Regions from separate parts of the Serratia sp. TSA_198.1 genome, predicted to be linked through region 3. Evidence: riboswitches for the same ligand, from Rfam matches in the RefSeq annotation. Region 3 holds a riboswitch; each other region holds the start of a gene.
The links. Region 3 has a riboswitch for thiamine pyrophosphate ahead of thiB (thiamine ABC transporter substrate binding subunit). Riboswitches for the same ligand answer to the same signal wherever they lie in the genome.
Positions count from the first base shown of each region.

Region 1: it holds a riboswitch for thiamine pyrophosphate, as region 3 does, so the genes downstream of both, thiC (phosphomethylpyrimidine synthase ThiC) here and thiB (thiamine ABC transporter substrate binding subunit) in region 3, are expected to answer to the same signal.
Region 2: it holds a riboswitch for thiamine pyrophosphate, as region 3 does, so the genes downstream of both, thiM (hydroxyethylthiazole kinase) here and thiB (thiamine ABC transporter substrate binding subunit) in region 3, are expected to answer to the same signal.

Region 1 is NZ_JBQZFP010000012.1:17,770-21,778, reverse strand. Features, by position in the region: gene hemE (uroporphyrinogen decarboxylase) at 1-188, opposite strand, end outside; gene nudC (NAD(+) diphosphatase) at 228-995, opposite strand; gene ACUTSW_RS24915 (Rsd/AlgQ family anti-sigma factor) at 1,095-1,598, shown strand; TPP riboswitch at 1,638-1,761, shown strand; gene thiC (phosphomethylpyrimidine synthase ThiC) at 1,877-3,820, shown strand; gene thiE (thiamine phosphate synthase) at 3,813-4,009, shown strand, end outside.
Region 2 is NZ_JBQZFP010000006.1:176,360-180,368, reverse strand. Features, by position in the region: gene ACUTSW_RS21025 (inhibitor of vertebrate lysozyme family protein) at 1-182, opposite strand, end outside; gene thiD (bifunctional hydroxymethylpyrimidine kinase/phosphomethylpyrimidine kinase) at 269-1,069, opposite strand; gene thiM (hydroxyethylthiazole kinase) at 1,066-1,860, opposite strand; TPP riboswitch at 1,897-1,988, opposite strand; gene ACUTSW_RS21010 (GNAT family N-acetyltransferase) at 2,057-2,482, shown strand; gene ACUTSW_RS21005 (class I SAM-dependent methyltransferase) at 2,703-3,383, shown strand; gene ACUTSW_RS21000 (MFS transporter) at 3,360-4,009, opposite strand, start outside.
Region 3 is NZ_JBQZFP010000003.1:162,167-166,175, reverse strand. Features, by position in the region: gene thiP (thiamine/thiamine pyrophosphate ABC transporter permease ThiP) at 1-587, opposite strand, end outside; gene thiB (thiamine ABC transporter substrate binding subunit) at 563-1,549, opposite strand; TPP riboswitch at 1,605-1,730, opposite strand; gene sgrR (HTH-type transcriptional regulator SgrR) at 1,768-3,429, opposite strand; gene sgrT (glucose uptake inhibitor SgrT) at 3,517-3,732, shown strand.

The DNA of each region.
Region 1 (4,009 bases), on a different contig from region 3:
GGTTGCAGCGTAACCTCACAGGCCAACTCCGCGTTCTTGCACAGCGACATGAAATCGCCGGCTTGAGCGCGGGTAGCTTTGTACTCCGGCAAATAACGACCGGCCTGACGCATCATCCATACGGGGGTCACATCCACCGGCATACGTTGCAACGCGCGCAGGTAACGATCGTTCTTCAACTCATTCATCATAGGGCTCCCTTATTCATCTGCCGTTATTGTAGCGATTTATTGCTCACGGCATAAGGCTACGGTGTCCTCTATCAGGCGGCGCGCCACGGTGCCGGGTGGCGGCAACAGCGGCAACTGGTCATAACGGTACCAGCCGGCGTTCAGCAGCTCTTTCGGATCGTGACGAATCTCACCGCGGTGGTAATCGGCCATAAAGGCCATCATCAGCGAATGCGGGAACGGCCAGGGCTGAGAAGTCACATAACGCAGGTTTTTGATTTCAATATTACTTTCTTCCATCACCTCGCGTGCGGCCGCTTGCTCCAGCGTTTCGCCGACCTCGACAAAACCGGCCAGCACAGTATGAATACCGCCGCGATGACGCACATGCTGCGCCAGCAGGATCTCATCGTCACGCCGAATAGCGACGATCACGCAGGGTGCAATCTGCGGGTAGTAACGCTCCCGACAGTGACCGCACAAACAGGCGCTCTCGGTACGGCTCAGGTGCATCTCATGGCCGCAATAACCGCAGAAGCGATGAGAGCGGTAAAAGTCGGCCAGTTGCACGCCGCGCCCGGCCAGCTGAAACAACCCGCGATCGAGCTCGAGCAGTTGACGCACCGAGCCCATATCCTGCGGCATCGTCTGGCGCACCAGCCACACCGGCAACCCTTCCCATTCACCAATGGTGCGCGCCATTCGCCCCTGCAGGGAAAACGACGCCGCCGAACCGAACGGCAATTCACCGCGCGGTAACCAAAGTTTGCTTTCATGGCTGACGATCCACCAGCCATTTTCATTACCCGTTAATGCAAGTTCCATATCGTTGTTGCACAACCTCAGCTTCACTGGCACTCTACAAATCGGCCTTGTTACATTTTAATAACTTACTGTTACTTTTTATTACTTACGGAGTCAAACATGCTCAACCGTTTGGAAAGCCTGACTCAGCGCGTTGGTGGTAGTAATGAATTAGTTGATCAATGGCTTCAGGCGCGCAAGCAGTTGCTCGTCGCCTATTGCACCCTCGTGGGCATCAAACCGAACAAAGAAAAGCATACGCCGCTGAATGAAAAAGCGCTGGAGAACTTTTGCCATAATTTGGTGGATTATCTCTCTGCCGGGCATTTTCATATCTATGACAGAATTATCAAACAAGTGGAAGCCGCACCCAGTCCGAAAATGTCGCTATCGGTAAACATCTATCCCAAACTTTGGGTCAATACCGAGCAGATCATGACTTTCCACGATCGCTATACCGAAGTAGATATCGATCAGGACGTGTGCATGGAATTCCACCGGGCGCTCTCGGATATCGGTGAAACACTTGAGGCACGCTTTGCCCTGGAAGATAAGCTGATCCAACTGGCGACCAAAGCCTCGCAGCAACCTCTGCCGGATAAAGCGGTGGATCAGACGCGTTAGAATTTTGTAGTTTTTTTTATTAACCCTCCTATACTGGAGGGCATCTTGTCGGAGTGCCTAGCGCTGATTTGCTCATCAAATTGGCCAGGCTGAGACCGTTAATTCGGGATCCGCGGAACCTGATCGGGTTAATACCCGCGAAGGGAACAAGAGTAATCTATCGCCACTGGCAGGGCTTCCCGAACGGGGATACCTCCGCCTTGCCGGCCAGTATCATTACTCCCTCCGAGCTCCAGACAAGCAATTTTCCCCACTCATCACACTGGTAGGAATTTGCTATGTCTAACGTTAAAAAACCGCGCGCCCGTAAAGAACAGCGCGAAGAAGCCCAGCAGTTTATCGACACTCTGCAAGGCGTATCCTTTCCCAATTCACACCGCATCTATCTGCAAGGCTCGCGCAGCGATGTGCGGGTCCCGATGCGTGAAATCCAGCTCAGCCCGACGCTGATTGGCGGTGACAAAGACAACCCGCAATACGAGCAGAACGAAGCTATCCCGGTATATGACACCGCCGGCCCGTACGGCGATCCGCAATCCGAGCTCGATGTGCATCGCGGCCTGGCGAAACTGCGCGCCGGCTGGATCGAAGAACGTGGCGATACCGAAGCCCTCAAAGGTGTCAGTTCCGGGTTCACTCAGCAACGCCTGGCGGACGAAGGGTTGGATCATCTGCGCTTCGAGCATCTGCCGCAGCCGCGCAAGGCGCAACCGGGCAAATGCGTCACCCAGTTGCACTACGCTCGCGCCGGCATCGTCACTCCGGAAATGGAATTCATCGCCATCCGCGAAAACATGGGCCGTGAGCGTATCCGCGGCGAAGTGCTGCGCCACCAGCATCCCGGCCAAAGCTGGGGCGCCAACCTGCCACCAAACATCACGCCGGAATTCGTTCGCCAGGAAGTAGCCGCCGGCCGCGCCATCATTCCCGCTAACATCAACCACCCGGAAGCCGAACCGATGATCATCGGCCGTAACTTCCTGGTGAAGGTCAATGCCAATATCGGCAATTCGGCAGTGACTTCGTCGATCGAAGAAGAAGTGGAGAAGCTGGTGTGGTCCACCCGCTGGGGTGCAGACACCGTGATGGATTTGTCCACCGGCCGCTATATCCACGAAACCCGTGAATGGATCCTGCGTAACAGCCCGGTGCCGATCGGCACGGTGCCTATCTACCAGGCGCTGGAAAAAGTGAACGGCGTGGCGGAGAACCTGACCTGGGAAATGTTCCGCGATACGCTGCTGGAGCAGGCCGAGCAAGGCGTCGACTACTTCACCATCCACGCCGGTGTGCTGCTGCGTTATGTGCCGATGACCGCCAAACGCCTGACCGGCATCGTCTCTCGTGGTGGTTCGATCATGGCCAAGTGGTGCCTGTCTCACCATCAGGAAAACTTCCTGTATCAACACTTCCGCGAAATTTGTGAAATCTGCGCCGCCTACGACGTATCGCTGTCGCTGGGTGACGGCCTGCGCCCCGGTTCGATTCAGGACGCCAACGACGAAGCGCAGTTCGCTGAGCTGCACACGCTGGGCGAACTGACAAAAATCGCCTGGGAATATGACGTGCAAGTGATGATCGAAGGCCCAGGTCACGTGCCGATGCAGATGATCCGCCGCAACATGACCGAAGAGCTGGAACACTGCCACGAAGCGCCGTTCTATACCTTAGGCCCATTGACCACCGATATCGCACCCGGTTATGACCACTTCACCTCCGGCATAGGGGCCGCGATGATCGGCTGGTTCGGCTGCGCCATGCTGTGCTACGTAACGCCGAAGGAACACCTGGGCCTGCCGAACAAAGAAGACGTGAAGCAGGGATTGATCACCTACAAGATCGCCGCCCACGCTGCTGACCTGGCCAAAGGCCACCCAGGTGCGCAAATCCGTGATAACGCCATGTCCAAAGCTCGCTTCGAATTCCGCTGGGAAGATCAGTTCAATCTGGCGCTCGATCCCGCCACCGCCCGTGCCTATCACGACGAAACCCTGCCGCAGGAGTCCGGCAAAATCGCCCATTTCTGCTCAATGTGCGGGCCGAAGTTCTGCTCGATGAAGATCTCGCAAGAGGTGCGTGACTACGCCGCCGCGCAGGAAGCGGCCAAGCCGATAGAGGTGCAGCTAACCGGTATGGAGAAGATGTCGGCCGAGTTCCGTTCACGGGGCAGCGAGCTGTACCACAGCGTCAGTAACCTGCAGGAGGAGATGAACAATGACTGATATCGCCACGCCTTTCCCCGCCACGCCGCACAGGCTGGGGTTATACCCGGTCGTCGACAACGTTGAATGGATTGCCCGTCTGCTGGAGGCGGGCGTAACCACGATCCAACTGCGCATTAAGGATTTGCCGGATGAGCAAGTTGAGGATGATATCGCCACCGCCATAGCCCTCGGTAAGCAATATCACGC
Region 2 (4,009 bases), on a different contig from region 3:
ATCCCCTTGCGCGCCCAGCCCGGCAGGCGAGCCTGCCCCTTCACCATGTTCTGCCAGCTGGTTTGATAGCCCGGCTGCTGGATCACGTCCGAGGTGGTGACAATCTGCTGGGCAACGCTGCCCGCACTGAGGCTGAGTAACGCGCCGAAGATGGCGCAGCGAAGTGCGTTTTGTCCTGTCATGGCCTTCTCCCTTGGTTAAATCCGATCGTACCCGGCGAGCGCCGGGCATGGATCCAGTCTGACCACAACAACGGCAAAAAGTTGAATCACCACCACGCGTGAAAATGATGCACCGGCCCGATGCCGTGCCCCACTTCCAAGGTATCCGCCTGCTGCAATGCCTTTTGCAGATAGTCCTTGGCGGCGGCGACCGTGCCGGCCCAGTCTTCATGACGCGGGCGCAGCGCAGCCAACGCGGCGGAGAGCGTGCAGCCGGTGCCGTGCGTATGACGAGTCGCTACGCGTGGTGCAGTGAAGCGCAGTTCCTGCTCCGCGCTGAACAACCAGTCCGGGCTTTCGTTTTCGCTGAGGTGGCCCCCCTTCATCAGCACCGCCTGGCAACCCATGGCCAGCAACGCCCGGCCCTGTTCGCGCATCTGGTGCTCATTTTCCGCCGGGGCGCACGCCAACAGAGCCGCCGCCTCCGGCAGGTTCGGCGTGATGATCGACACCTGCGGCAGCAGTTCGCGGCGGATAGACTCTACCGCCTCCGGTGCCAGCAAGGGATCGCCGCTTTTCGCCAGCATCACCGTATCCAGCACCACGAACGGCGGCCGGTAGTGGCGCAGGCGTTCGGCCACTGCCTGCACGATATCGGCGTTGGCCAGCATGCCGATTTTGGCGCTGTCGATGCGCACGTCGCTGAATACCGAATCCAACTGGGCGGCGACGAACGCCGGATCGATGTTATATACCGACTGCACGCCACGGGTATTTTGCGCCACCAGCGCAGTGATCACGGAAGTGCCGTAAGCCCCCAAGGCAGAAAAAGCTTTCAGATCGGCCTGGATGCCGGCGCCGCCGCTCGGATCGGTGCCGGCGATGGTCAAAGCGTTAATCCGTTTCATTGCAGCTCCTCCGCACGCAGTTGATACAGGGCGTCGAGGAACGCCGGGGTAAAGCTGCCCGGCCCCGCAGCCCGATGCGTGGCCCGCTCGCCGCAAAGCGACATCACCCGGCAAGCGGTCGCGACGTTGTCCAGCCGATCGCCCGGCAGGCTGCAAAATGCCGCCACCACCGCCGACAGGGCGCAACCGGTGCCCACCACCCGCGTCATCAGCGCATCGCCACCGGCGACCGCCCAGTCGCGCCGGCCATCGGTGATGTAATCCACCACGCCGGTTACCGCCACCACCGCGCCGCTGAGCTGCGCCAGTTCGCGTGCCGCCGGCAAAGCCGCCAGCGAGTCGTCGGTGCTGTCTACGCCGCGCCCGGCGCTCTGCCGGCCGCTCAGCGCCATAATTTCAGACGCGTTGCCACGGATCGCCGCCGGCTTCTCGCCCAGCAAACGACGGGCAAAGGCGGTGCGGTACGCCAACCCGCCTACCGCCACCGGATCCAGCGTCCAGGGCGTTCCCGCCAAATTGGCGGCTTCTACCGCCGCCAGCATGGATTCGGCACGCGAGGCATTGAGAGTACCGATATTGATTAACAGGGCACTCGCCATCTGGCTGAACTGCGCCGCTTCGGTCGGTTCCACCACCATCGCCGGGGAAGCGCCAAGCGCCAGCAATACGTTAGCCGTCAGCTCCTGCACCACTTCGTTGGTCAGGCAATGGATCAGCGGGGGCTGTTGTTTGAATTGGGTCAGACAGGCCGCGGCGCGGGCGCCGGGTAAAGCATCAGGTCGAGCGAACATATTCCTCCCAACCGGCGTTCAAGAAGGCGGGTACCGGTTGGGGCACCGAGACTTCCCTACGCTGGCATAATCCAGATCAGGTAATACGGGTAAAATCTCAGCCCCTTGGGGCACCCCGAGTCAAGGAGGCCATTATTGGGGTTGCCGCCGGTGAGGTCAATCGCGCTATAGTGTCAAAAAATAAAAAGGAGCTGCCATGCAAATAAGACCCTACCGAGAAGCCGATCGTCCGTTCTTGCGCACCCTTTATCTGGCTGCGCGCAAGGCGGCGTTCACGTGGCGCGATACCGAAGATTACCGGCTGGAGGATTTCGACCGCTCGACGCTGGGCGAGGATATCTGGGTGGCGGAAGATCAGGGAAAACTGCTGGGGTTCGTCTCGATTTATCGCCAGGATAACTTTATTCACAACCTGTATGTCGATCCTCACTTGCCGCCACGCGGCGTCGGCACGGCCCTGCTGCACGCGGCGGAGCGAACCTTTACCGCTACCGGCTCACTGAAGTGCCTGGTGAAAAACGAGAAGGCGCTGGCGTTTTACCATAAGCATGGCTGGCAAAAGATCACCACCGGCAACGACGGCAGCGAAGAATACTACCTGCTGCACTCACCTAAAAAATAGTGTCATCCGCTGTGAGCTAAACCGGAAAAGGCCTGACATCGTCAGGCCTCTGGCACGGCTCAGACTACAACCCTTGCAAAACGATATCCTGCGTCGCCGGGATATTAGCTGCCCCGTGTCCAGGGCCTTTCAGCACTGCCCAGCGACAATGCGAATGGATTTCATTTGCGTTAAAGACTATCCTCCGGTTTACCTCTTACAGGCTATTCAAGGAATGGACATGCAACATCAAACGGATACCCGTTTCCCGGACGCTGCGGCGGCAGACTACGATCGCCGTATTTTGACGCTGGTGCCCGGCTATCAGTTCGCCCAGTCGCTGCTGACCGCCACTCTGGCACAGGCGTTACCGCCGCAAGCCCGCCTGCTGCTGGCCGGTTGCGGCACCGGCAACGAACTGATTGCGTTGGCGGGCATCGGCCCGCAATGGCTTTTCAGCGCCGTGGAACCTTCCGCCGGCATGCTGGCAGCCGCACGCACCAAGGCGGAAATGGCAGGCTGCGAACCGCGAGTCACCTTCCACCAGCAACTGCTGGACCAGGCGCCGCAAGCGCTGCACGACGCCGCCGTTTGTTCGCTGGTGCTGCACTTTATTGCCGATGACGGCGCCAAGCTGGCCTTCCTGCAACAGTTGGCCGCGCGGTTGTCGCCAGGTGCGCCGCTGCTGTTGTTCGACTATCAGCCGGATGGCCTGCCGGTCAGCCACTATCAGCATTGGCTGCAAAGCGCCGGGCATTCCCTCGACGGCGCACGTGAGGTGATTGAACGCACCCGCAGCAACTGGCATCCGTTGGCAGCGCAGCGCGCCCGATTGCTGATGACGGAAAGCGGTTTTACCTCACCGCAGTTGCTGTGCGACACGCTGGGTTTCCGGCTGTCATTGCTCTACCGCCGCGCCTGAGGCCGGCATGCCACGCAGCGTCAGCCACCAGAACAGCAAGGCGACCAGGCTGACGCCCGCCCCCAGCCAACATACGCCGGGCCAGCCCGCCACGGCGTATACGTGGGTGCTGGCAAAGGCACCCAGCCCGCTGCCCACCGCGTAAAACAGCATATAACAGCCCACCAACCGGCTGTGGGCCTGCGGGTGCGCGCTAAAAATCATGCTCTGGTTCAGCACATGAATCGCCTGCCCGGCCAGATCGAGCAGCACAATACCGACCACCAGCCACGCCAGACCGTAGCCCAGCATGCCGAGCGGCAGCCAGGCCAGCACCAGCAACAGCAGGCAGACACCGCTCGCCACTTGCCCTAACCCGCGATCCGCCAGATGCCCGGCGCGCACCGCCGCCAGCGCCCCCACCGCCCCGACCAAACCGAAGGCGCCAATCACCGAATGTGAAAAATTGAACGGCGCCTGGCTGAGCGGCAGCACCAGCGCGCTCCAAAAGATGCTGAACGCGCCAAACATCAGCAGCGCCAGCATGCCGCGAATTTGCAGCGTGCGATCGCGCAGCAATAAAGCCAGCATTGAGCGTAGCAACGCCGGATAACTGAGCGACGACGGCGGCGTGCGCGGCGTTGGCA
Region 3 (4,009 bases):
ATTTGGCGGCGCAACGCCGGCCACTCGACGAAGCGGAACTGTTGCCAGCCATTCATGCCGAGCTGAGCTGCCAGTTGGCGCTGTTCGACCGGAATGTTTTCCAGCGCCTGCAGCAACAGGCGGGCGGCCAGCGGCAGATTGAAGAACATATGCGCCAGCAGGATGCCCTGCAGACCATAGGGGGAAAAACTGTAGTTGATGCCGAGCCAGCCGCACAGCAATGCCAGCCAGCCCTGTCGGCCATACACGCTGAGCAGGCCGAATACCGCCACCAAGACCGGCAGCACCAGCGTCATGGCGCACAGACGCAGCAGCAACAGCCGGCCGGGAAAGCGGCGGCGGTATAGCGCACGTGCCAACGCGATGGCGGGCAGCACCGAGATCAGCGCAGACAGCAACGCCTGCCAGAAGGTAAAGCGGACTACGTGCCACAGGTAGCTGTCCTGCCACAGGCCGCGCCAATCGCTTTCCGGCGCGTGCCGCCACAGCGAGCCCATCGCCAGCGCGGCGACGGTCAGGATCAGGCCGGCGGCCAGCAGCCCCGGCCAGAGCCAGTGCGGGATCAGCGGCTGACGGCGGTTTGCCATGCCCGGATCCAGCTACCGCGTTGTTTGGCGACCTCTCCGGCGCTGTATTGCAGCGCGGTCTGGGGTACGGTCATTTGCTCAAAGCCGGCCGGCAGTTGAGTTTTGATCACCGGGTACATCCAGTTACCGGTTGGAATGGTGTTCTGGAACGCCGGGGTCACCATAAATTGCATGAAGCGCTCCGCCAGTTCAGGCTGCTTGCTGGCCTTGAGTTTGCCTGCCACTTCCACCTGCAGATAATGGCCTTCGCTGAAGTTGGCCGCGGCGTAGCTGTCTTTCTTCTCTTCGATCAGATGATAAGCCGGGGAGGTGGTGTAGCTGAGCACCAGATCGCCTTCGCCTTTCAGGAACAGGCCGTAGGCTTCACTCCAGCCTTTGGTGACGGTGACGGTTTTCTTCGCCAGTTTCTGCCAGGCTTCTGGCGCGTTATCGCCAAACACTTTCTGCATCCACAGCAGCAGGCCCAGGCCTGGGGTGCTGGTGCGCGGATCCTCGTAGATCACCTTCCAGTTTTGATCGCTGTTGACCAGTTCCTGCAGGCTTTTTGGCGGGTTCTTCAACTTGTCTTTGTTGTAAACGAAGGCAAAGTAGCCGTAGTCATAAGGCACGAAGGTTTTATCCTGCCAGCCGCCCGGCACGCTCAGTTTGGCGCCGTCAACGCGGCTTGGCGCGAATAAACCGGTTTGTTGCGCGGCCTGCAGCAGGTTGTTGTCCAGCCCCAGCACCACGTCGGCGGTGCTGTTTTTCCCTTCCATGCGCAGGCGGTTAAGCAGCGAAACGCCGTCTTCCAGCGCGACGAATTTCAGCTCGCAGTTGCAATCCGCTTCGAACGCTTTTTTCACCGCCGGGCCAGGGCCCCAGTCGGCCGCGAAGGAATCATAGGTGTAGACCGTCAACGTGGGCTTGGCAAACGCTGAAGCGGCACACAACAACAGTAATAAGGGCAGGCTTTTTTTGACCACTTTGCACTCCTGAAAGATAAGGGGGCAAAGGTATCTGAGGGCGAGGTGATTAAACCGGGTCGCTATGCTCAAATCCCTCCGCCGGTATTGACCGGATCAGGTTCGACGGGTTTGTTCTCAGCAAAACCTGCACGCCGCGTTTTCATCACGCCGCCGCCGTTTCGCACCCCGTTGAGACGGCGCTATTGTAGAGATTAACGGGCGCCGGCGAAAGGCGCTTATGCTTCCGGCGGCGCAAACCAGGCGGATTTAAAATCAAACCAGCCAAGGGTGTTCATTCGCACACCGCGCATGCTGCGCTGGCCGTGCAGTTGCAGCCAATGATGAAACAGCGGGTGTAACTGGTGACCGTTGACCAACCGTTGGCAAAAATCCGCCAGCGGCAGGGCATTGGCGCGCCACAGCGCCGCATCTGCGGCGAGATCGTCATTCATGCAATGCTGCATCAATGGCAACTCATACAGGGTGGCGAACAGCGAGAACTCCAGCGGCAGGTAGAAGTTGGCGCTACCCAGCCACAGATCGCTGGTGGCTTCCCCTTTATGCCAGGCGTCGTAGCTCACCGTCTGCACGTTAAGTCGCACCCCGTGCAATGCCAGCAGCGGTTCAATTGCCTGTCGAATGGCGTGGAATTCCGAGTGTTCACTGTAGTAGGTCAGCGTCAACTCGGTCAGCCCGGCCGGCTTGGGTTGTTGCGCCAGCGCGCGATTGTGATGCCAGCGCGGCAGGATGCCATAGGCCGGTGACCAATAGCGTTGATAAATCGGCCCGGCGTTGCTCAGCAGCGAGATGGGGTTAATCAGCTCGCACAGCCAGCTGCGAATGGCCGGATCGGCCGCCAAAGGAGAGCGTTGATCGAACAGCAGGAAATAGCAGCCTTCCTCCAGCCGGCTTTCAAGCTCGTTGTTGCCGGTGTCATCCGCCTGCAGTTGCACGCCGGAATGCACCAACTCTTCGGTGAGCTCCGGCAACACCCAGATATTCACCTCATCAATCAGTGCCCGATAGCCGAAGTAGTCATCGAAGGCGTGGATTTTCATCTGGCTGCGGTGGTTGCGCACCACGCTGTACGGCCCGGTGCCCACCGGATGGCGCGAGAACTCCGGCATGCTTTGCCACTCGCGCGGCAGGATCATGGCAGGCACGCTGCCCAGCAGCCAGGGCAGCCAGTAATCGGGGCTGTGCAGGTGCACGTCAATCACGAAAGGCGTCGGTGAGGTCACGCGCTCGATATGCGAAAACAGCGGTTGAGGGATCAGACGAGTGAGGGAGCTAATCACATCGTCCATTTCCAGCTCGCGGCCGTGATGAAAATGTATCGCCGGGCGCAGATAAAAACGCCAGTGCAAAGGCGTCAGCGGCTGCCAGTGATGCGACAGGTCCGACTCAAGTTCCCCGTTTTCCTCGTTTATCCGCGTCAGGCCGCTGAAAATCTGCCGGGCCAGGTGAATTTCCGAACGGCGCAGCGCCGAGCCGGGCAGCAGGTTGTACAGTTGGCGATAGTAGAGCACGCGCAGGATGTGTTTACCCTGCCGAAAGCTGCGCCCAAGTTGGGACAGCAGCATCTGCCGTACCACGTTTTTATCGCCGACCAGTTGTACCAGTTGATCGATGCGGTCTTGCTCCAGCAGTTCCTCCGCTCTCTGCTGCTGCAGGGCCAGGCCGGTATAGTGGAAGGTGAGCCGCGAACGCTTGCCGCGCCCCGATTCCGCCTGCCAGGTCAGCCACCCTTGTTGCTGCATGGCGCCGAGCAATGAACGCACGTGACGGCGCGAACAAGTGAGCACTTCGGCCAACTCTTGCAGCGTGGTGTCGGTGGTCTCGCCGTGGCAGCGCTGCCACAGGCGAATGAACTGTTGTTGCAAACGTGAGGTAGACATAAAAGAGGAACACTCCGGCATCAACTCATCAATTTATCTTTCCCCATATTACGCCGATAATTTTCATCAATGAAAGGGGGAGGGCGAATGATGAAAGCATTCTTGTCAAAACAGTTCTATCAGCGCTACTTCAGCGCGGTGCGCCGCCAGCATGCCGACTGGCTGGGCCTTGTGCCTGAACAAGCCCGGCTGGAGATGCTGGCTCACCTGACCCAGTGGGATCTTAGGCTACCCCCCACCGTTGACCGTGGTGCCGTCGCAGGCCCAAAAGCCCGTTATCCCGACGAAGGGAGCAGCCCATAGTGGGCTATGGGCAAGCCCGCCAACACAGAAAACGGGTTTTTGGGGCGCGACCCGAAGGGCTGGGGCCATTTGAGCGTACATCTGTGTTGCGCGCCGCTTATTTGGCCCACCAAACCTCACGACACGCGCCTTGCTGCACGCCCAAATGACCGCCAGCGGCGCTCACGTGCAACGGTGGGGGGTAGCCTCGATATGACAGACAAGCAATACCGCGAGCACCTCTGAGGTTGCGGTAGCAAAAATGTTTCTGAGTAATGGTGTTGTTCACCAGCCAGTG